3 regions of the Pantoea sp. SGAir0215 genome follow, and region 3 is predicted to be linked to each of the others. Evidence: predicted binding sites of a transcription regulator. Region 3 holds the regulator's gene; each other region holds the start of a gene.

What was found. Region 3 encodes Fur, which represses iron uptake genes when iron is present. Its sites were predicted from a motif close to ATAATAATGAGAACNACTATCAA; they were not measured.
Region 1: the regulator Fur is predicted to act here: its motif matches at 1,940-1,962, upstream of C1N64_RS06010 (TonB-dependent siderophore receptor).
Region 2: the regulator Fur is predicted to act here: its motif matches at 3,022-3,044, upstream of exbB (tol-pal system-associated acyl-CoA thioesterase).

What each region holds. Positions count from the first base shown of each region.
Region 1 covers NZ_CP028031.1:1,273,123-1,278,128, forward strand. Annotated here, with positions in the region: gene C1N64_RS06010 (TonB-dependent siderophore receptor) at 1-1,853, opposite strand, end outside; gene urtE (urea ABC transporter ATP-binding subunit UrtE) at 2,142-2,840, opposite strand; gene urtD (urea ABC transporter ATP-binding protein UrtD) at 2,841-3,632, opposite strand; gene urtC (urea ABC transporter permease subunit UrtC) at 3,625-4,701, opposite strand; gene urtB (urea ABC transporter permease subunit UrtB) at 4,701-5,006, opposite strand, start outside.
Region 2 covers NZ_CP028031.1:4,385,810-4,390,815, forward strand. Annotated here, with positions in the region: gene C1N64_RS20495 (Csu type fimbrial protein) at 1-150, shown strand, start outside; gene C1N64_RS20500 (MFS transporter) at 147-1,469, opposite strand; gene C1N64_RS20505 (hypothetical protein) at 1,522-1,656, shown strand; gene exbD (TonB system transport protein ExbD) at 1,785-2,207, opposite strand; gene exbB (tol-pal system-associated acyl-CoA thioesterase) at 2,213-2,938, opposite strand; gene C1N64_RS20520 (hypothetical protein) at 3,634-4,149, shown strand; gene C1N64_RS20525 (MFS transporter) at 4,165-5,006, opposite strand, start outside.
Region 3 covers NZ_CP028031.1:1,809,464-1,814,469, forward strand. Annotated here, with positions in the region: gene glnS (glutamine--tRNA ligase) at 33-1,700, shown strand; gene C1N64_RS08540 (hypothetical protein) at 1,933-2,328, shown strand; gene fur (ferric iron uptake transcriptional regulator) at 2,388-2,831, opposite strand; gene fldA (flavodoxin FldA) at 3,169-3,699, opposite strand; gene ybfE (LexA regulated protein) at 3,831-4,106, opposite strand; gene ybfF (esterase) at 4,270-5,006, opposite strand, start outside.

The sequences.
Region 1 (5,006 bases), 540 kb from region 3:
CCCGCATCAAACTGGTATTTCGCCCAGGCAGACGCCATCGAGTCAGGCGTCACGTAAGGCGTGTGGCCGTTATTGCCGTCGATGGAATCTTTGAAGCGCACATGGTTCACCGTCACGCTCGCCAGCGTGCTCAGTCGCGGGGTGAGCTGATTATGCGCTTCCAGTTCGAGGCCCTGAGAGTGCACTTTGCCAGCCGGTTCATAATAGGAGCCTACTACCACGCGGTTACCGACATCATTCTGTGTCAGGTCGTAGATCGCGGCGGAGTAGAGATCGGACGTGCCCACGGGCTGGTACTTAATGCCGGTCTCATACTGCTCCGAGGTCGTTGGCTTCAGCAGGTTACCATCCCGTCCGGAAAGGGATTGTGGCGTAATGGCCTGGCTGTAGCTGACGTAGGGCGAAATCCCGTTATCAAAGGCATACAGCAGCGCCGCCCGGCCACTGACGTGATCATCCTGACGACGATATTGGGTATCGGTGCTGTACTGGCGGTTTTCAGAAACGATGCGATCGTAGCGGCCTGAGAGATCCAGATGCCATTTGTCCCATTTCAGCTCATCCTGCAGGTACACGCCGGTTTGATAGTAACGACGCTGTGAATTTGTAAACACGTAAGCCGGATTCACGCCCATGGCCTGACCTGTCAGCGCATTGAGTGAACTGGCCGGACCGCTGGCACCCCGTAAATCGTTCGTGTACTGATGGTATTCCGCACCGAGCACCACCTTGTGATCCACCGGACCGGTATCAAAGTCGGCTTCCAGCTGGTTATCAATCGCGTACGCCTGCAGCGACGAACGCGAGCCGGAATAGTAGCGATTGAGCAGTTCTGACTGCGGTGATGCCCAGCCAATCTGATAAACCTGATCCAGATCGACATTGGAATGGGAGTAGCTGGCATTCGAGCGAAACGCCCAGGTTTCATTAAAGCGGTGAGCGAATTCCGCGCTGTAAATCTGCTCTCGCCGCTTGAACTGATCCAGCGCGCTGTCGCCATCATAGAAACCGGTGCTGAGCTTACGCCCGTTATGTTCGGTGATGCTGCCGTCCCCTGGCACGGCACTGTGATAGCCGCCGGACGGATCTTTTTGCAGATAAGCGCGCAGCAGGAGTGACGTATCCTCATCAGGTTGCCACAGCAGTGAAGGCGAAATCGCATATTTTTCTTCGCGTGTGTGATCGTACTGCGTATCACTGTTGCGCGTTATGCCGGTCAGACGAAACGCCCACTGATCGTTGATGGCATTGGTGTAATCAAACGCAGCGCCGTTGGTGTTATGGTTGCCGGTAGACAAACGGAAATGTCCCTCAGGCGCATACTGCGGACGTCTGGAGCTTTCCATCACTAAGCCACCCGGCACCGTCTGTCCATAGAGGGCAGAAGAAGGACCTTTGATCACATCAATACGGTCGAGGAACCAGGGATCGACCTGCAGCACGTTATAGCTGCCGGGATCGCTCATCAGACGCAGACCGTCCAGGAAAATGTTATCGACATCGCCGCCGTGGAAGCCGCGCAGAGAGACCGTGTCGTAGCGGGTGGCTGCGCCAGCGAAGTTCGTGAAGGCACCGGCGGTGTAGTTAAGCGCCTGATTCACATCCATTGCGCCCTGATCGGCCATTTGCTGGCGCGTCACGACCGAAACGGACTGACCGGTGGTGATCAAAGGACGATCGGTTTTGGTTGCCCCTTTACTGACGGTCGCCGTGTAGCCTTCAGTGGGCGTGGTCGATGTTTCTTCCGGCTTTGCTGTCACCACCAGCGTATCGGCGGCAAAGGAGACCGCAGGGGCGGCAATGGCGATGGAACACAGTAGCGCTAACCGTTTCGGGCCAAAAGGCATTCTCATTGTTTATCCCTTACAAAGGCAAATACAACGCGCCCGGCAGAAGAAAGGCGCAGAAAGTCATGTGACAAAGGTGTTATGCACATTGAATGCAAATGAGAATTATTATACTTGCTGTTATTTATTACAAGATGTCTTGTGCGTTATTACACAAGAATTTAACGACGGAAAAGAAACGGGCCGGTCACGGATGCGTACCGTGGGCGTGCATGGCTCAGGTGGGAAGAAAGCGCAGGGTGCCGCGATCCAGGCAGGTCAGCCTGCGCGCCGACCTGCCTGACAGGAGGAGAATCAGATGGCGACCAGGCTCCGCACGTTATCCGTTTCCATCTCTTCACCGCGCCCGCGCTGGATAATTTCACCGCGCGACATGACCAGATAGCGGTCGGCCAGGTCCGCGGCAAAATCATAAAACTGCTCGACCAGCAGAATCGCCATGTCGCCGCGCTGTGCCAGTTGGCGGATCACCAGGCCAATCTCTTTGATCACTGAAGGCTGAATCCCTTCGGTAGGCTCGTCGAGGATCAGCAACTGTGGACGGCTGGCCAGCGCCCGGCCAATGGCCAACTGCTGTTGCTGGCCGCCGGACAGATCGCCGCCCCGGCGGGATTTCATATCGAACAATACCGGAAACAGCTGGTAAATCTCTTCAGGCACCTGCTTTGCCTGCGAGGATGAAAAGCGTGACAGGCCCATCAGCAGATTCTCTTCAACCGTCAGACGCGGAAAAATCTCCCGCCCCTGCGGCACGTAAGCCATGCCGGCCTGCACGCGCTGGTGGGGCTTTCGCCCGTTGATGATATTGTCCTGCCAGCGCACCTCGCCCGATTTAGCCGGTATTAAGCCCATCAGGCATTTCAGCAGCGTGGTTTTCCCCACACCGTTGCGGCCGAGCAGGCAGGTGACTTCACCCTGTTTAACCTCAAAAGACAGGCCACGCAGAATGTGGCTGCCGCCATAATACTGATGCAGTTCAGATACCTGTAACATTTAGCGCCCCAAATAAACGTCAATGACCTGCTCGTTGGCCTGTACCTCGCGCAGGGAACCTTCTGCCAGTACGGCTCCCTGATGCAAAACGGTGACGTGATCGGCAATGGTTTCCACGAAGCCCATATCGTGCTCAACCACCATAAGTGAATGCTTGCCCGCCAGACTGCGAAACAGTTCTGCGGTGTAGTCAGTTTCCGCATCGGTCATGCCCGCAGCGGGCTCATCAAGCAGCAGCAGGTGCGGTTCCTGCACCAGCAGCATGCCGATTTCAAGAAATTGCTTTTGGCCATGCGACAGCAGACCTGCCGGTCGCTGGCGGGCGGCGCTAAGCCGCAGCAGCGTCAGGATCTCATCGATCCGATCCCGTTGCGCGCTGTCAAGGCGCGCACGCAGGCTGGCCCAGACGGTTTTGGTGGTTTTCAGAGCAATCTCCAGATTCTCAAATACCGTCAGCGCTTCAAACACTGTCGGCTTCTGAAATTTGCGCCCAATTCCGCTACGGGCAATCTCGACCGGCGACAGGGCGATGAGGTTTTTATCCTGATCGTAAATGACCTGCCCTGTGTCGGGACGCGTTTTGCCGGTAATAACGTCCATCAGCGTGGTTTTACCTGCGCCATTAGGACCAATGATGCAGCGCAGTTCACCGACACCAATCTGCAAAGAAAGATTGTTAAGCGCACGAAACCCCTCAAAGGTTACGGTAATGTTAGCCAACTGCAGGACCGGATCGCGCCGGGCACGATAACGATCGGCTGGCAGGGTTTGGGTGAACAGGGTCTCAGTCATCTTTTCTCCGGCGCAGTAAACCCATCACGCCACGCGGCAGAAACAGCGTGACCAAAATAAACATCATCCCCAGGAAAAACAGCCAGTACTCCGGAAAAGCCACGGTGAAGACGCTTTTCGCGCCGTTGACGATGGCGGCCCCGAGCAGCGGACCGATAAGCGTACCGCGCCCGCCAAGTGCGACCCAGATAGCGGCTTCAATGGAGTTGGTCGGGGACATTTCACTGGGGTTAATAATGCCAACCTGGGGCACATAGAGCGCGCCTGCCAGGCCACATAGCATGGCCGAGAGGGTCCAGACGAACAGCTTAAAACCCCGGGGATCGTAACCGCAGAACATCAGGCGGTTTTCGGCATCCCGAACAGCGGTCAGCACCCGGCCAAATTTACTGCGGGCCAGCGCGAAGCCCAGCACCAGGCTTGCTAACAGCAGCATGACGGTAGCAATAAACAAGCCGATGCGCGTGTTGGTTGAGGTCACACTAAAGCCCAGCAGGGTCGTAAAACCGGTAAAGCCGTTGTTACCGCCAAAACCGGTTTCGTTGCGAAAGAACAGCAGCATGCCGGCATAGGTCAGCGCCTGGGTCATGATGGAGAAATACACGCCTTTGATTTTCGAGCGGAAGGCAAAGAAACCAAACACCAGCGCCAGCAGGCCCGGCACGAGGACAGTCAGACACAGCGCCCAGGCGAAATGCTGCGTGCCTGCCCAAAACCACGGCAGCCGATCCCAGGACAGGAAGGTCATAAACGCGGGCAGGCTGTCCCCGGAGGCCTGGCGCATCAGGTACATGCCCATCGCATAGCCGCCCAGCGCAAAAAACAGGCCATGCCCCAGAGAAAGTAAGCCCGCATAACCCCACACCAGATCCAGCGCCACCGCGACCACGGCGTAGCACAGAATTTTACCGACCAGCGTTAAGGTATAGGTGGAAATCGCCAGCGGATGCGAGGCGGGCAGCAGTGCCAGGAACGGCATGATCAGCAGCAGCAGCGTAACGACTGCGCCAATGCCCAGCGTCAGGCGCGGTGCCTGACGCGTCAGACGTAAGGTGAGAGGTTGCGTCATCAGTCAGTCACCCTTCCTTTCACGGCAAACAGTCCCTGCGGACGTTTCTGAATAAACAGCACGATCAACACCAGAATAAGGATTTTCCCCAATACGGCCCCCATCTGCGGCTCCAGCACTTTGTTGAGAATGCCCAGTCCCAGTGCGGCGACCACGGTTCCGGCAAGCTGGCCGACGCCGCCCAGCACCACCACCAGGAAAGAATCGATGATGTAGCCCTGGCCCAGTTCTGGCCCGACATTGCCTAACTGCGACAGGGCGACGCCGCCCAGCCCCGCGATACCGGAACCCAGACCAAATGCCAG
Region 2 (5,006 bases), 1.9 Mb from region 3:
ACGGAACGGGTAAGCAGCACGGCGGCGGATACCGTCAGTACCGATGGGCTGACGCGCAGCTACAACTACACTGCGCGTGTCCTCACCACCCAAAATACGCCGCCTGCAGGGAATTATACCGACAGCGTCGTGGTGGATATCGCGTTTTAGAGCGGCGCGCTGACGGGGGTTCCGCTATGCCGGGCGCGATACTGTTTCACCATGCGGCCAATCAGTAATGTCCCGATTAATCCACAAATGGCCGCAAAGGTCAGCCACGCGCCGGGCATCGCCTTATCGCCGCTGGCGTGGATCAGATAGCTGGAAACGGCGGGCGTGAAGCCACCGAACAGCGCCGTGGCCAGGCTGTAAGCCAGCGAGAAACCGGCGGCACGCACCTCAGCGGGCATAATTTCTGCCAGATAAACCACCATCGCGCCGTTGTAGCTGGCGTACAGGAAGGAGAGCCAGAGCTCCGCCGCCAGCAGGTGGCCGAAGCTCGGCGCGCCAACCATCCAGTGCAGCACAGGCCAGGCGGTGGCAATCATCAATACCGTAAACGTCAGCAGCAGCGGACGACGACCTACGCGGTCAGACAGCGCGCCCATCACCGGGAGCCAGAACAGGTTGGAAATCCCCACAAACAGCGTCACCATAAAGGCCTGTTTGTCACTCATCATTAATACGGTCTTGCCGAAGGTTGGCGTGAACGCGGTGATCATGTAAAACATCACCGTGGTGGTCACCACCATCAGCATACCGGCTAGCACCAGTGCCCAGTTGCTGGCGACGGAACGCATAATGTCGGTCATTGATGGATGGTGTTTACGCTGACTAAAGGCTTCGGTCTCTTCCAGCATGCGACGAATATAGAACAGGAAAGGGACGATCAGGCAGCCCACGACAAACGGAATACGCCAGCCCCATTCGGTCACCTCATCATGTGAGAGTAGATGATTCAGCCCCAGCCCCAGCAGAGCCGCGAAGATCACCGCGATTTGCTGGCTACCGGACTGCCAGCTGACAAAGAACCCTTTACGCCCTTTCGGTGCCACTTCGGCCAGATAAACCGAAACGCCGCCCAGTTCTACCCCGGCAGAAAAACCCTGCAATAAGCGACCAAGTAAAATGAGTATCGGTGCGGCGGCACCCAGGGTGGCATAACCCGGGACCAGTGCGATAGTCAGCGTGCCTAACGCCATCAGCCCAAGCGTTAACAGCAGTCCTTTACGACGGCCATGATGGTCAATGTACGCTCCCAGAATAATCGCCCCCAGAGGACGCATCAGAAAGCCGGCACCGAAGGTCATCAGTGTCAGCATTAACGAGGAGAAGGGATCGTCTCCGGGGAAAAAGGTTTTGGAAATGGCCGTGGCGTAGTAGCCAAACACCATAAAATCGTACATTTCAAGGAAGTTACCGCTGGTAACATTGAAAATGGTTCTGGCCGCACCTTTTGGCGACTTTTGTAAAGTTTCACTTTGGCTCATAACTGCTTCCTTGGTTTTTTATCCCTTTTAGCCTGCCAGAGGTGAGATTAATGTGACCTCCATCACCATTGCACTTTACAAACTCTCTGGTTTAAGTAACAAGAAATTAACAGAAGGGTTACAGCAGCATAACTGCCTGCTCGGCGCAGGATTTGCCAGACAAGATGTGGCAAAAATTCAGGCATAAAAAAAGCGCGTCGGGCTGAACGCGCTGTCTTACAAAACAAGGGATAAACGGATGAAGGAGAAACAGGCGAAACGCACTCAATGCAAGGCTGTGCAGGACGGGTTTAGCCTGCGCATATCAACGACGCGTTATTTTTTTACCGTTTCCATCCCCATCAGGCCGATCTTGAGATAACCCGCCGTGCGCAGTTCATCCATCACGCTCATCAGGGTTTCATAATCGACCGATTTGTCGGCCTGGAAGAAAATGGTGGTATCTTTGTTGCCTTGCGTCTGCTGCATCAACACGTTGATAAGCGCGTCCTTGTTCACCTGATCGTTACCTACGTAAAGCTGCTTATCGGCTTTAATCGAGAGATAGACCGGTTTTTCCGGACGCGGTTGCGGCGCACTGGTGGACGCGGGCAGATTCACACGCACATCCACCGTTGCCAGGGGCGCAGCCACCATAAAGATAATCAGCAGTACCAGCATCACGTCGATAAACGGCGTGACGTTGATTTCATGCATTTCACCATCGGTTTCTGAGCTGTCGTTAAATCGCATTGCCATAACGCTTACCCCAGACGCAGTTTTTGCGCGGCGGCAGGACGGCTGACCTCAGGCTGAGCCAGGTTTCCCAGGTCGATATCGCGACTTTGCAGCAGCATGACCTGCGCGGCAACGTCGCCTAAGGAGGCTTTGTAATTAGCGATCATACGGGCAAACACGTTATAAATCACAACCGCCGGAATCGCCGCGACTAAACCAATGGCCGTCGCCAGCAGCGCTTCGGCGATACCCGGTGCCACGACCGCCAGGTTAGTCGTCTGGGTTTTGGCAATACCGATAAAGCTGTTCATGATGCCCCAGACGGTACCAAACAGGCCGACGAAGGGGGCCACCGAGCCAATCGTGGCCAGGAAGCCATTCCCGCGCCCCGCATGACGGCAGAATGCCGCAACCCGACGCTCAAGACGAAACGCAGTGCGTTCTTTAATGCCGCCGGTTTCTTCAACGCCTGCGGACAGGTCCAGCTCGTTTTGCGCATCATGTAACAGCACCGCGCTGTGGCTGGCCGCATGGAAGCTCTGGGCCGCGCGCGCGGCATCATTGAGACTGCGGGCTTCGCCTAATGCCAGCTGTTCACGCTTCAGGCGACGTCTGGCGGCGCTCAGCTCAGCGTACTTCCCGAAGAAAATGGCCCAGGTCACGACCGAGGCCAGTAACAGACCGATCATGACAACCTTCACCACAATATCGGCATGCTGATACATGCCCCACACGGAAAGGTCCGCTTGCATTAAATCACTGGCTACCACGCTGCTTCTCCAACTTCATATACAGGATGCGGAATAAGGGCAAATGATAGCAAAAATCAATCGAATTGATAGTGGTTCTCATTAGTATTTACAATCAAATAGCTGGACATCGCTGGAAGAAGGGATAACGCGTAGCCGTATCTGTCGCACCGCGTTGTCTGTATCCGGACAGTATGCAACGCAGCGATGAGGGCGGTCAGAAACTGCCTGGTCGATGGCTGATGCGCATGGAGAGTGAGTTGATCCGCAGCCCGCCCTGCTGAGCACGCTAACCGCAGACGCAGGGAAAGTGTTTTGTGGCGTTTAATAAGCCATCGGGCGTCATAATGGCGCGAGAAAAATAATTTTATCCGGTCCAGCATCAATCTGAATTTTCATTGTCAGATAAGCCAGCACGTAAAACATTGAGGCCGCCAGTCAGGGTTTGCCTGTTGTAAGTGGCCGTTGCGCAAACATAATGAAAACAGCCGATGAGTAACCTCTTTATCGCCAGCCTGATGACGTTTTTTCGTCGAATAAAGCAGCAGGGCCGCTGTGCTTCACATAACAGGATCGCTGCCTGCAATCGCCACGCTGATCGGCAATCCGTCCGGGCCCATCCGGAAGATGCGTCACTGAGTGCCGGCGCGCGCCGGTCCTCTTTGGTATCTGTACCAGGCGCTGAGGACTCGCCACAAATGCCGGGACGCCCAGCCTCTCTCTGGCTGTCGCGCGTCTTCCTGCTTATCTCACTGCTGTTGCCGGGATCGGGCATGGTTTCACCCTGTTCAGGGGCGTGCTATGCCGCGACGAACACCTTGATTACGTTGCACTTCTTCAGGCGCTGCTATGAATCGGGCAAGCCCTCATCCGGTATGGTGAAGTGTTTCAGTCGTCAGCTCCGCACGGTCGCGCTCATTCGCTTTATTCATGCTTCACGCAATGCGGCACCGCCGGGCAAACTGAAGCGTTTTCACTATGCGCATCACGCCGGTAAAAAGTCCGTCCGGCCGCCATTCCGTGCAGACAGCGGGGAAGCGCCAACACCGGTAAGTACGTCAACCTCCCCCCTGTTCCAGCCTGATACCTTACTGCGTCAGCGCCCTGCGCAACCGCAGCCGCCCTGCCTGAGTCAGGCAGACAACGCGGCACAGCAAAATCTGTTTGTGCCGCAACGGGACATGGACGCGGGCTTACTGCCCTGTCTGCATTGACCGCGGCTGGGCAGGTTAATGGATATCCCCCGGGCTGACGCCCCAGCGGGAGACGGTGCCGCTGTCCGCGCGCTGACGCTGCTGATAGCGTCCTTTCGCCGCAATCATTGCCACCGTCAGCAAGGCCGGAATCGCTAATACCGCGAAAATCGTGGTAACGCCCCATCCCAGCGCCAGCATTTCCGCGCCCGCCAGCGCACTCAGGATTGCGCCAACGCGCCCGACGCCGTGCATCCAGCTGGAACCGGTTGCCCGCGCCTCGGTGGGATAAAAGCTGGCCGACAGGGCATTCATTCCCGTGTTCGCGCCACCAATGCAAAAGCCTATCATCAGTGCGCAGCCGCCGAGCAACACCGGATGCGTCATCGACAGCCCCATACAAACAGTAAACAGTCCACCCGCACCGTAAATCAGCGATAAGGCACGATGCGATTCAATACGATCCATCAGCCAGCCGGAAAACAGAGAACCGCAGGTGCCGCCAGCCTGGAACAGGGCCGTAATAACCGCCGCCTGAACCACGCTAAAGCCGTTGTCTTTAATCAGCATCGGCAGCCAGCTGCCCAGGGTGTAAAACAGAAACAGTGCGGTGAAATAGGCGCCCCACAGCATCAGGCTGCCGAAGCGGTAGGTGTCATTGAGGACGACTTTCACAGGTTGCGCGTGAGCCCGACTGACCGGGGGCAACGCCAGCGTACACTGTTGCAGATCCAGATCCGGGGCCAGTTTCGCCAGGATACGGTGAATTTTTTGGCTGGCCGCGCGCCTGACCACCAGAAAGCAGACCGACTCCGGCAGCGCCCACAGCAGTAACGGCACAAACAGGATCGGCAGGATACCGCCCAGCAACAGCACAG
Region 3 (5,006 bases):
AACCACCCATTCTATGCGTTGAGGATTTTGAGATGAGTGAGGCTGAAGCCCGCCCAACGAACTTTATTCGTCAGATTATTGACGAGGATTTGGCGAGCGGTAAGCACAGCAGTGTGCATACCCGTTTTCCGCCAGAGCCAAATGGTTATCTGCATATCGGCCATGCTAAATCAATCTGCCTGAATTTCGGTATTGCACAAGATTATCAGGGCGAGTGCAATCTGCGTTTTGACGATACCAATCCGGTCAAAGAGGATATGGAGTTCGTCGAATCCATTAAGCGTGACGTGCAGTGGCTGGGTTTTACCTGGAGCGGCGAGGTTCGTTATTCATCTGACTATTTCGACCAGCTTTATCACTATGCCGTTGAACTGATCAACAAAGGCCTGGCCTACGTTGATGAACTGACGCCAGACGAAATTCGTGAATACCGCGGTACCTTAACGGCACCGGGTAAAAACAGCCCTTACCGCGACCGCAGTGTGGAAGAGAACCTCGCGCTGTTTGAAAAAATGCGCAATGGCGAGTTCGCAGAGGGCAAAGCCTGTCTGCGCGCGAAAATCGACATGGCTTCCAGCTTTATCGTCATGCGCGATCCGGTGCTGTACCGCATCAAGTTTGCCGAGCATCATCAAACCGGCAATAAGTGGTGCATCTACCCGATGTACGATTTCACCCACTGCATTTCGGATGCGCTGGAAGGCATTACGCACTCCCTTTGCACGCTGGAATTCCAGGACAACCGCCGCCTGTATGACTGGGTGCTGGATAACATTACTATTCCTGTTCATCCGCGTCAGTATGAGTTTTCGCGCCTGAATCTGGAGTATGCGGTGATGTCAAAACGCAAACTGACGCAGTTGGTCAGCGAGAAGCATGTTGAAGGCTGGGACGATCCGCGCATGTTAACCGTGTCGGGTTTGCGTCGTCGTGGTTACACCGCGGCCTCCATTCGTGAGTTCTGCCGCCGCATTGGTATCACGAAGCAGGACAACATCGTTGAAATGGCTTCGCTGGAATCCTGTATCCGCGACGATCTTAATGAAAATGCGCCGCGGGCGATGGCGGTGCTGGATCCGGTGAAAATTGTGCTGGAAAACCTGCCTGCCGGGCACAATGAAGTGCTCAGCATGCCAAATCATCCTAACAAACCGGAAATGGGCACACGCGATGTTCCCTTTAGCCGCGAAATCTGGATCGATCGTGCCGACTTCCGCGAAGAGGCGAATAAGCAATATAAGCGCCTGGTGCTGGGTAAAGAAGTGCGTCTGCGTAATGCCTATGTCATCCGTGCGGAACGGACCGCGAAAGATGAAGAAGGCAATATCACCTGCATCTACTGCACCTGTGACGTCGATACGCTGAGCAAAGATCCTGCTGATGGCCGTAAAGTCAAAGGGGTTATCCACTGGGTCTCAGCTGAACATGCACTACCGGCAGAATTCCGTCTGTATGACCGTCTGTTCAGCGTCCCGAATCCGGGTGCGGCGGATGATTTTCTGACGACAATCAATCCGGATTCGCTGGCGATTAAACACGGCTTCGTTGAACCCGGTCTGCGTGACGCAGAAGCCAGTGCGCCTTATCAGTTCGAACGTGAAGGCTATTTCTGCGCTGACAGTGTGTATTCAACACCGTCGCAGTTAGTGTTTAACCGTACTGTTGGTCTGCGCGATACCTGGGCGAAAAACGGCGAATAATTTACGCCGCATGGTCATCAGATGATCGGTAAAGGGCGAGCAATCGCCCTTTTTTATTGGGTGGATTTTTTTTAGCGCCGACATTTGTCCTGAACCCGTTTAATTCGATTAATTTTACTTCTGTGGAATCGCTCTCAGTTTAATTTTTTTAATAACTTTCCCGGTGTGAATTATTTTTTTTCAGGTACGCTAACCCTCTGTAGTCTTTGTTTGCGGGTTAAAAAGGAAAAAAATGACAGTTTTCGCACAGGAAGCCAAACACAGCGTTGTCGTCTTACATCAACTCATTGAACATATTTTTAACCACAGCCGTGACAGTGGTGACAGCTTTCATCTGCTGCTTTCTCATTTTCATCCTGACTTCCAGATGGTCACGCCACAGGGCAAGATGCTGAACCTCAATGAGGTTGAAGAACTCTTTCGCCGCTTACAGGGCGCACGGGAAGGGATGCGCATCGCGACCAGCGAACATGTGATCCTGTCAGAGCACGCTAACGAGGTCACCATTCAGTATCGGGAAGTGCAGATGATGAATGGGGAAAATAAAAGCCGCATTTCCGTTGCGATTCTGGACTGCTCCACCTCGGTGCCCCGCTGGCGCTACCTGCAGGAAACGCTGGTGGCGTGACTGACAGGCACAAAAAAGCCGATGCAGGCATCGGCTTTTTCTTTACCCTCTGACAAACGTTACTTGTCGTGCAGTGTTTCGTCTTCGCGGCAATCGCCCAGGGCACAGTGACCATACAGGTACAGGCTGTGGTTGGTGAGCTTAATACCGTGACGGGTCGCGATATCACGCTGACGCGTTTCAATAGACTCATCACTAAATTCAATGACTTTACCGCAATCCAGACAGATCAGGTGATCGTGATGGTGCTGCTGCGTCAGCTCAAACACCGATTTACCGCCTTCAAAGTTGTGGCGGGTCACAATGCCGGCATCGTCGAACTGGTTCAGTACACGGTAAACCGTGGCCAGTCCAATCTCTTCGCCCATATCAATCAGGCGTTTATACAGATCTTCCGCGCTGACGTGATGGCATGCAGGTTCCTGAAGCACTTCCAGAATTTTGAGTCTGGGCAGGGTGACTTTCAGGCCAGCCTTCTTTAATGCGGTGTTGTTGTCAGTCATGCGGATATTGTCCTGTTACTTTGGTCACTCTTGTGGCATGTAGCCTGTATGTCGATCGACCGCCATTCTCATTTGCGTCTCATTATAGAACTGATGCGCTGAAATGAAAACCGATGCTGCCTGCGATGAAACCGTGGCGATGTTCGCGGTACAAAGCATGGAGGGCGGGCTGGCTACCATTTCGCGTTGTATCATCTCAATTCCAGGGAAATAAGCAGATGATCGATGCGGGTATTCTACAGACTAAATGCGGAAAGTTACAAAAATGTAGCTATTATTTTTATAGGAAAAGCCATTGATGCAGTGTGGACCAGCGCCCACACTGCGCTCACGGCTATCAGGCTTCGATAATTTCTTTGAGTTGCAGTTCATCGAAGATCTGCTTAACCCACTTGTCGACGCGTTCGTTCGTCAGTTCTGGCTGGCGATCTTCATCAATCGCCAGGCCCAGGAAGTGGTTATCGTCTGCCAGACCTTTTGAGGCCTCGAAGTGGTAACCCTCGGTTGGCCAGTGGCCCACGATAATGGCACCGTTAGGTTCGATGATGTCACGAATGGTGCCCATCGCGTCACAGAAGTACTCGGCGTAGTCTTCCTGATCGCCACAACCGAACAGCGCCACCAGCTTACCGTTGAAGTCGATCTCTTCCAGCGTCGGGAAAAAGTCATCCCAGTCGCACTGTGCTTCACCATAGTACCAGGTCGGAATACCCAGCAGCAGGATGTCAAAGGCTTCCAGATCTTCTTTAGTGCTTTTCGCGATGTCGTGAACCTCTGCAACGTCTTTGCCCAGTTGTTTCTGGATCATTTTTGCAATGTTTTCGGTGTTACCGGTATCGCTGCCAAAGAAGATGCCTACGATTGCCATGGGTAAAATAACCTCTTAAATCCTGATGATAGAATGAATGCCTGAGCATATTCAGCAAATGATAGCAGACCACGCAAAAGGGCGGAACTTGTAAAGCCGCGACATTTGTTTCTGTGTGCGGTTTGCGTGCGTTAGTCCAGTTTGAGTTGCGCCAGCAGCATTTGTTCAATTAATTCACTGCGGCTGAGATTACGCTGTTCAGCCAGCGTATTAAGCGCTTCTACCGCCTGGCTGTTCATTTTGAGTTCGACACGGCGAAGCCCGCGCCCTTTGTCACGTTTCAGTTGATTGCGTTTATTGATACGCAGCTGTTCATCACGCGTAAGCGGACTGGTTTTAGGGCGACCAGGGCGACGCTCGTTAGCGAACAGATCGAGCGTCGTGCGGTCAGTGTTTTCTTTTGCCATGGCTTAGTACAACTGAATGGGCGCACACGGATCGTTCCGCTGCGCAGATTAAATTACTGGCTTTTACCGTGGATACGCGCCCACGGCAAAAATTTAGCGCGCCATCATACTCCAGGCTAACCATGGACGCCAATCCTAAACTTTTACAGCCAGTTAAGCGGATTTATCGTGCAAAAAAGCGGCGAATGCTGCGTAAAACAGCATCAGGTTTTTCGGCGTGGACCCAGTGACCTGCACCGCCAATCACGTGCGCCTGCGCGGCGGGAAACTGTTGCAGTATCGCGTCACGGTACTGATTGTCCAGATAAGGGGAGTCACCACCGCGAATGAACAACGCCGGGTGCGGCCACACGGGCACCGTTTCCCAGCCGGTGATATGCGCATAGTTGTCCCAGAGCGCTGGAACGTTAAAGCGCCATTCACCGCTACTGAACGATTTCAGGATGAACTGAATCACACCTTCTTCATTAAGATGCTGACGCATAATTTCGGCCGCCTCACTGCGCAGCGTCACGCCCGCGTCGGTGACGGCTCGGATCGCGGCAAAAATTTCGTCGTGGCGGCGCGTCTGATAGTCGACGGGCGCAATGTCGATCATCACCATCTGTTCTATCCGCTCAGGGGCCAGGGCGCTCATCGTCATGGCAATTTTACCGCCCATGGAGTGACCAATGACGGAAAGGCGCTCAATGCCCTGCGCATCAAGCGTGTCCAGCATATCCTGGGCCATAACCTGGTAGGTCATCTCGTCAGCGCGCGGAGATAAGCCATGATTACGCACATCAACCTGGATAAGCGGATGGTCATCTTTCAGACCGCGCGCCAGAACGCCGAGGTTATCAAGACTGCCAAACAAACCGTGAATGAGCAGAACGGGTGTGGAATCAGCAGAAGATTGTT